DNA from 2 places in the Hyphomicrobium sp. B1 genome. Region 1 is predicted to be linked to the other one. Evidence: predicted binding sites of a transcription regulator. Region 1 holds the regulator's gene; the other holds the start of a gene.
What was found. The regulator LexA, encoded in region 1, represses DNA repair genes until DNA is damaged. The targets are predictions, from matches to a motif close to TGTTCNNNNTGTGTTCNG.

Region 1 (3,903 bases):
GCGATTTCGGGAGGCCAGTTCGCAACCGTGCGCTCGGCGCTGATGATCTTCATCATCTTCGGCGCCATGCTGATTGATCGCCCTGCGCTTGCGTTGCGCAACGTCGCGCTCGCGGCGATCCTTATTCTGTTGGCTTATCCCGAGAGCCTGCTCGACGCGGGCTTTCAGATGTCGTTTGCCGCCGTAACCGCGCTGATCGCCTCGCACGAATTTCTGAGCAGCCTGTTCAATCGCGAGCAGAAGCCGCATCCCGTCATGCGCGTCGTCGTCTTCTTCGGTGAGATCATCGCCTCGACGTTGATCGCAAGCGTCGCGGTCGCGCCGTTCGCGGCCTATAATTTTCACCAGAGCCAGCAGTATGCCGTGCTCGCGAACATGATCGCCATTCCGATCTGCAACCTGATCGTCATGCCGGCGGCGCTCGTCGCGATGGTGCTGATGCCGTTCGGCCTCGAATGGCTCGGCCTGAAGCTGATGGGCTGGGGCATCGAAGGCATGACGTGGTGTGCGAACGAAGTCGGCGCGTTGCCGGGCGCTGTCGGACATATTCCAGCGATCCCTGAACTGGCTTTCGTGCTGATGCTCACGGGCGGCATCTGGTTTTTGCTTTGGCAGACGCGGATCAGGCTTCTCGGCGTTGCACTTGTCGGCGCCGGTTTGCTTGTTGCGCCTTGGATGCCGCGCCCTGATGTTCTGGTCGGACAGAAAGGTTTGCTTGTCGCCGTGCGCGATGACTCGGGCAAGCTCGACGCCATGCCGGGCAAGGGCACGAAATACGACCTCGACCGCTGGCTCGAATACGACGGCGATTCCCGAACGGCGCGCGATGCCAAGACCGGCGAAGGCTTTACTTGCGACGCTGTCGGCTGCATCGCGCATGTCAAAGGCGCGACCGTCGCGGTCGCGCGCCATCCCGCTGCCGTGACCGACGATTGCCTCAACGCCGACGTGCTTGTGCTCGATACGCCCAAGCCCGGCAATTGCGCCGTGCCGCGAACGGTCGTCGACGTTTTCGATCGCTGGCGCAATGGTGCTTACGCCCTTTACGTCGACCGCGGCAACGACAGTCCGGAGCCCAAAATCCGTCTTGAAACGGTCGCGGCCCATCGCGGCGAACGACCTTGGAGCGAGACGCCGGAGCGAAAGCAGGTAGTGCTGCCGAAACCCCGTATTCTGCAGGCCCCGCCCCCCCCGGCGGGCGCCCCGGCTGCCGAACCTGCCCGGACGGCCGAAGCAGAACCCGAAACACGCACATCAGCCGACGTCGATCCGGGTGAGGGGGCGGAACTCGAAGCGGAAGATCTCACTGAGCCGGACGCCGAAAGCGGTCGTTAGCCATCGACGCTGCGCCGCGTCGTTCTAGCTCGGTCGACGCATGGCGGCGAACCGCCGCTCAATACCGCCGCATCAAGCCGACGAGGCGCCCCTGAATGTCGATCTGGTCGGGTCCGAAAATCCGCGTCTTGAATTCGGGGTTCGCGGCTTCGAGCGCAATAGTCGAGCCCTTCTTGCGCAGCCGTTTCAGCGTCGCTTCCTCGCCCTCGACCAGCGCCACGATGATATCGCCGTTCTCCGCCGTATTGCAGCGCCGGATGATGACGGTATCGCCGTCATGGATGCCCGCCTCGATCATCGAATCGCCTTTGACCTCCAGCGCAAAGTGCTCGCCGTTGGTCAGGATGTCGGGTGGCACCGCAATGTCGTGCGTGTGGTTCTGAATGGCGCTGATCGGCGTACCGGCGGCGATGCGGCCCATGACCGGGATCGACACCGTCCGCGCGTCAATGACGTGCGACGGCGGCGGCGTGGCCACATTCGTCTTCGGCGGACCGGAGCCTTCGATCACGCTTGGCTGGAAGCCCCGCTGCGGTGCTGCGGCCGTGCTGGCACCCTGTGCCGCGGACGGCAAGCCAACCTGATTGTCCGGCAGCTTGATGACTTCGATGGCCCGCGCCCGGTGCGGCAAGCGGCGGATGAACCCGCGTTCCACCAGAGCGGTGATCAGCCGGTGAATGCCGGACTTCGACCTGAGATCCAGCGCATCCTTCATCTCGTCGAATGAGGGCGGCACGCCGCGCTCCTGCATGCGCGCATGGATGAAGAGGAGGAGGTCTTTCTGCTTTTCGGTGAGCATAGCGGTTCGTCTCAAGCCTTTCCTGGCTGGCAAGCGCGGCGGGCTGAGACGCTGACCACCGAAATACCGCCCGCTCATTCACAGTACAAATCGTGTATGTACCCTAACCGTTCTCGTCTCGTTCCGCAACCCATGCAAGTCAATAGGTCGTGTCGCAGTTTGAATTTTCCGGCCAGTGGTGCCGAAGAGCAGCAAATGGCGGGAATGGCATCATGATTTGGGGGGGGGGGGCGTGTAGGGGGGCGCGCCGTGCGGGCACTGGCGGCTTGGGCCGCCCTCCATCTATACGCTGATGTCGTTGCCTTGAGCGGAATTCATGAAGGTGAATCCCTGGTATTAGGGCGCAAACGCCAGAAGCTAGTTTTCGGTCGTTTCGGGGCGCGGTCCAGTTGTGGCGGTTGCAACCAAAGTATCCGGCTGTTCAAGGATTTCAGCCTCGGCAAGGCGGGGCCGCAGTCTCTGCGCATCGCGAAAACGCTGGCCGCACTCGCGCTCAGCGCCGTTGTACTCTGTGTGGGTTCGATCGCTGACGATCATCCCGCTGCCTCCAGGCTGGAGCCGCACGAGAACTTCCATGCAAAACTCCGTTCTATGTCTATCCGTATGGGCTACTTGCGCGAAAATGTCATCGTATTCAGTCCAGCCATACGCAAGGATGCGTGCTCTACCAGCGAGCACTTCACGCAGGTTAGCTTCTGGGATCAGCACCGGGAGCATGGTTCTGGTGCCTTTTGGTCCAATAGAGCTTGGGCCACCTGGAGCGGCATTTGGATAATTGAACCCAGACCAAATGGCGGGTGGAAAGGCTTGCCAAGTTATGGCGGATCTCATCTGAACAGTTTGCGTGTTTCCGATGTTCTCCCACGTGACCACGACATTCATTCCCTTTCCAGACTCTTCCTCAAAAGCAATCCGCTTGAAGAAGACAAACGCCCTATTCAATTCGTGAAGGCTTCTTTCGGCGACTTCGGCGGATTTTTTGGCGGCGTCAGCGGAATCAGCGGTCGCCTTAATCGATCGATCCATATCGCGTGCTTGGGCGACGGATGCGCGCCAAGTGACGATCCAAAGGCCTATGGTAGAGATGGCGAGAACGGCGGTGAAAACAGTCAGCCAAAGAGTGAAGAACGCGACCGGATCAGACGTCAGCCGCTCCCGAAAGGTTTCGCCGAGCAAACGCTTGTTGTCTTCCTGTGAGTACTGTGCGCAGGGTTGGGGTTGTTGTTGTGGCTGGTCCGCACCGAAGACGGCGCCCAAACTAAAGACGGTCAGAGAACAAAAAAGGCCGATAAATAAAGCACCCAAAACATCTCTGACTATCTTTGGCATCAATTCACACGTTTTCCAACCTCACACTCGCATCCTATCGCGGCAAATTCTCAGGCGGCAATCCGCTTCTTATACGTCTTTGGGCGTCCTGGCTTTGGCGCTACTTCATCCATCAGTCCGACAATCTCTTCCATCGTCCATAGATGATCTGGGAGACGCCAGCACCAAACAAAGAACCGACGGAAAGACGTCGCATGTCTGTTTATCGACCCGGGCGTTTCATACTTTTGCCGTTGGGGTGGAGCATCGTGCGAACAATGCGAGGTTTGTTTTCTCAAATCATCATTGGGGTCATTGTCACCGTAATCGGGACGCTTGTGACCGACGCCATCACCGGCGGCAACATGAGCCGTCATTTCGTTCCGGGCGTGCACGGCTCCTGGCGCGGGCATTGACGCACGGATTTGCGCAGCCCCTCGCATAGCGCCCGGCTCGCGGAA
Region 2 (3,903 bases), 790 kb from region 1:
AAGCTGCGCTGCGAGTTCGAGAAGGCGGGGCGATGTTACTGGATCTCGATGAGGATCTGCTCCGCCGCTCCGACGAGATCGGAACGCTTGCGCGTTCATTCCAATCAATGCTGACGAAGCTTGCCGAGGCCCAACAGTCGCTGGCTGTTCAATACGCCCGTGTCGATGCTGCGATCAACAACCTGCCTCAGGGTCTCTGCATGTTCGACGCTGAGCAAAATCTCATCATCTGCAACCGGCGCTATGCCGAGCTCTACGGTCTGAAGCCAGAGCTGACCGTCGCGGGCACGCCCCTCAGATCGATATTGCGGGAGCGCCGTAAGAACGGCCATTTCTCGAAGTTTCAGGAAATGGCTTTGGTCGATCATATCGAGTCGGCATCCGGCCGCGATCCAATCTATCGAATCGAAGAACTGACCGACGGCCAGGTCATCGCCATTTCCCATCAGCCGATGCGTGACGGTGGCTCAATCGCTATTCATGAAGACATCACCGAGCGGCGCAAGATGGACGCCAAAATCGCCCACATGGCGCATCATGACGCTCTGACCGACCTTCCCAACAGAGTGCGGTTCCACGAGGCTATGGAAATGGCGCTCAAGGGCGCCGAGCACGGTCGCACCGTCTCAATTCTTTGTCTCGACCTCGACAACTTCAAGACGGTCAACGACACGCTTGGGCATCCCGTCGGGGACGCTCTGCTCCAGGCGGTGGCGGATCGGCTGCGCGCCTGCGTCAGAAAACATGACATCATCGCGCGTCTCGGCGGCGACGAGTTTGCAATCGTGCAAATCGATGCCGATCAGCCTCTCGGAGTCACGATCTTAGCGCAGCGCATCATCGCCGAATTGAGTGCGCCGTTCGAAGTGCTCGGGCACCAGGTCGCGGTGGGTGTTAGCATCGGTATTGCAATGGCGCCGACGGACGGCAACACCGTGGATCAGCTGATGAAGAACGCCGATATGGCACTCTATCGCGCCAAAGAAGCGGGTCGTGGCATCTATCACTTCTTCGAGCCTGGCATGGACGCCAAGCTGCAGGAACGCCGCGCGCTCGAAATTGATCTGCGCAAGGCAATTGACGGTAACCAGCTCGAACTCTTTTACCAGCCGCTAATTTCTCTCGACACGAACGAGGTCAGCGGCTTCGAAGCGCTCGTGCGCTGGCAACACCCGACGCGCGGAATGGTTTCTCCGGTGGAATTCATCCCGCTCGCCGAAGAGATCGGTTTGATCGGCGCAATCGGCAACTGGGTGCTGGATCGCGCCTGCGCAGATGCGATGAAATGGCCATCAGACGTCAAGGTCGCCGTAAATCTTTCGCCGCTGCAGTTCAAGAACAATGCGCTCGTTCTTCAGGTTGTCGGTGCGCTGGCGAAATCAGGCCTGCCTGGGTATCGCCTCGAACTTGAAATCACCGAGACGGTCCTGCTGCGCGATACGGATGCAACGGTTGCGATGCTGAATGAACTGCGCGCCCTCGGCGTCCGCATCTCTATGGACGATTTCGGCACGGGCTATTCGAGCCTTGGTTATCTGCGGAAGTTTCCGTTCGACAAGATCAAGATCGACCGGTCGTTCATTCAGGATCTCGAGGCCAATCCGGATTCCATCGCTATCGTGCGTGCCGTTGCAAGCATCGGCCATGCGCTCGGCATGGCGACGACGGCGGAGGGGGTCGAAACGGAAGCGGAGCTGCTACAGCTTCGCCATGAGGGCTGCACCGAGGTGCAAGGCTATCTCTTCAGCGAGCCACGGCCGGCGGATGAGATTCTGTATCTGATGGCGCATCGGACACCGAAGCTGGAGAAAGAGGCTGTCTGAGCGGCATCTCTCGCGAGATCGCTGCCTTGTCGACTGCAAAAGCAGGACTGGACAGGGCGGCTATCCTGCTGTAGAACAAAAAGTGAACAATCATGTCTGAGGCTCTTTCTCTTTTGCCATGCTGCCGCTCTCGATTTGCGCCCCCTCAGCCCCTGTCATTCTTCGCGAAGTCGTCGCCGGGCCGGGGCATGCCGCTGCGGCTGTCGGCTTCGGCCTGACGCTGGCGGCCCAGACGAAGGCAGCAGCGCCGCGCGATGCCATGCTGTTGTGGGTGCGCGAGGCAGCGGCAATCGCGGAAACCGGAGACGCCTATGGTCCGGGCTTGGTCGCGCTTGGCCTGTCTCCCGAGAGCTGCATCGTTGTGGAAGCGCGTTCTTCCGTTGACGGACTGCGCGCCGCTCTTGAAGGCGTGCGTTGCAGTGCGCTGCATGCCGTCATCCTGGAGACGGCCGCTCCGATCGACCTGACGGCCAGCCGACGATTGAAACTTGCTGCGGAGAAGTCGGGAGTCGAGATCGTGCTCATTCGGCACGGTGGCCGCATCGCCCCCAATGCCGCGCAAATCCGCTGGCGCGTGCAGGGTGCACCTCAGATGAAGCCGAACGGCCAGCGGCGGGCAGCCTTCGACGTGTTCGTGCTGAAAAGCTCGTCGGGTCTCGATGAGAGAAGCTGTATCTTGGAGTGGGATCATGAGCGGCGATGTTTCGCGCAGACGGTATCTGTGCCTCTGGATGCCGTTCCTGTCGTCGGATCGTTGGCAGCGTGACAACGGCGGCGGCGCACCTCTGCCGCTGGTCTTCGTTGCCAAGGTCAAGGGCGTCTCGCAATTGGCCGCCGTCGATTCCCGGGCTCTAGCCGTCGGCCTGCGAGCTGGAATGACGCTCGTCGACGCGCGGGCGCGGATGCCGCGATTGCGCGCCATCGAGGCCGATCCCTCAGCCGATACCGCTTTCGTTGCGTATCTTGCCGATCTGGCGCTGGCTTTTACGCCCTCGGTCACCTTGGATCCGCCCGACGGTCTCGCACTCGATATCACAGGATGCAGCCATCTCTTCGCAGGTGAGACGATGCTTGCCGCGCGCCTGCAGAAGGTTTTGCAGACGGCCGGCATCTCAGTCGCGAAACTTGCCGTCGCTCCGACGCCTGATATGGCGCGCGCACTGGCGCGCTTCTCTGACGTCAATCCATGCTTTGTCGAGGACGCTAGGCTTGTGCGGGTACTTCCTGTCGCGGCGCTCGAATGCGCGGAAGAAGACGCAACTGCCTTGAGGCGCGCCGGGCTGAGGACTGTCGCCGAGATTGCCGACCGGCCGTCCTTGCTGTTCACCGCCCGTTTTTCGTCGGCTTTCACGGCCAAGCTCGCCCGCGTGCTCGGAGAGGAAGACAGACGAATCGCGCCTCGCCGCCAGCCTGCGCCTTACAGGGCCGAGCAGCGCTGCGCCGAGCCGGTTGCGAGCCACGAGGTCATTGCCAACATGCTCGCCGATCTGGCTGCGTCCGTCTGCGATCAATTGGCAGCGCGAAGCGTCGGCGGCCGCATCTTTACGGGAACTTTTTTTCGGGCTGACGGCGTCGTCCGCCGCATCCGCGTCGAGACCAGCCGCCCGACACGCGATCCTGAAGGGATCTTGCGCCTCTACCGCGACCGTCTCGATGGCCTCGCCGACCCGCTCGATCCTGGCTTCGGTTTCGATCTCATTTGCTTCGAGGCGACGCGCGCTGAACCGTGGACTGAGAGCCAGTGCACGTTCAATGCGCAAGACGACCAGCAAGACAAGGTCGCGCAACTCGTCGACCGGTTGAGCATCATGTTCGGACGCGAGCGCGTAATGCGATTGCAGCCGGTCGATAGTCATATCCCGGAACGGGCGCAGGCTGCGGTTCCGGCAGCGCTTCCCGCATCGCCACACGAATGGGAGCAGGAGACGATCCAAAGCAGGGCGGGTCTGCGTCCGCCACTGATCTATGCGCGCCCGCATCCGATCGACGTCGAAGCCGATAAAGATGATAGGCTGGAAAGCATCCGCTGGCGCCGCGTTACGCATCGCATTGCGAACGCGATCGGTCCGGAGCGCATTGC

Region 2: the regulator LexA is predicted to act here: its motif matches at 1,895-1,912, upstream of RLW55_RS08380 (ImuA family protein).

The regions. Positions count from the first base shown of each region.
Region 1 covers NZ_CP134871.1:2,518,969-2,522,871, forward strand. Annotated here, with positions in the region: gene RLW55_RS12060 (ComEC/Rec2 family competence protein) at 1-1,335, shown strand, start outside; gene lexA (transcriptional repressor LexA) at 1,394-2,134, opposite strand; gene RLW55_RS12070 (hypothetical protein) at 2,492-3,463, opposite strand; gene RLW55_RS12075 (hypothetical protein) at 3,721-3,858, shown strand.
Region 2 covers NZ_CP134871.1:1,729,005-1,732,907, forward strand. Annotated here, with positions in the region: gene RLW55_RS08375 (EAL domain-containing protein) at 1-1,823, shown strand, start outside; gene RLW55_RS08380 (ImuA family protein) at 1,942-2,589, shown strand; gene RLW55_RS08385 (Y-family DNA polymerase) at 2,513-3,903, shown strand, end outside.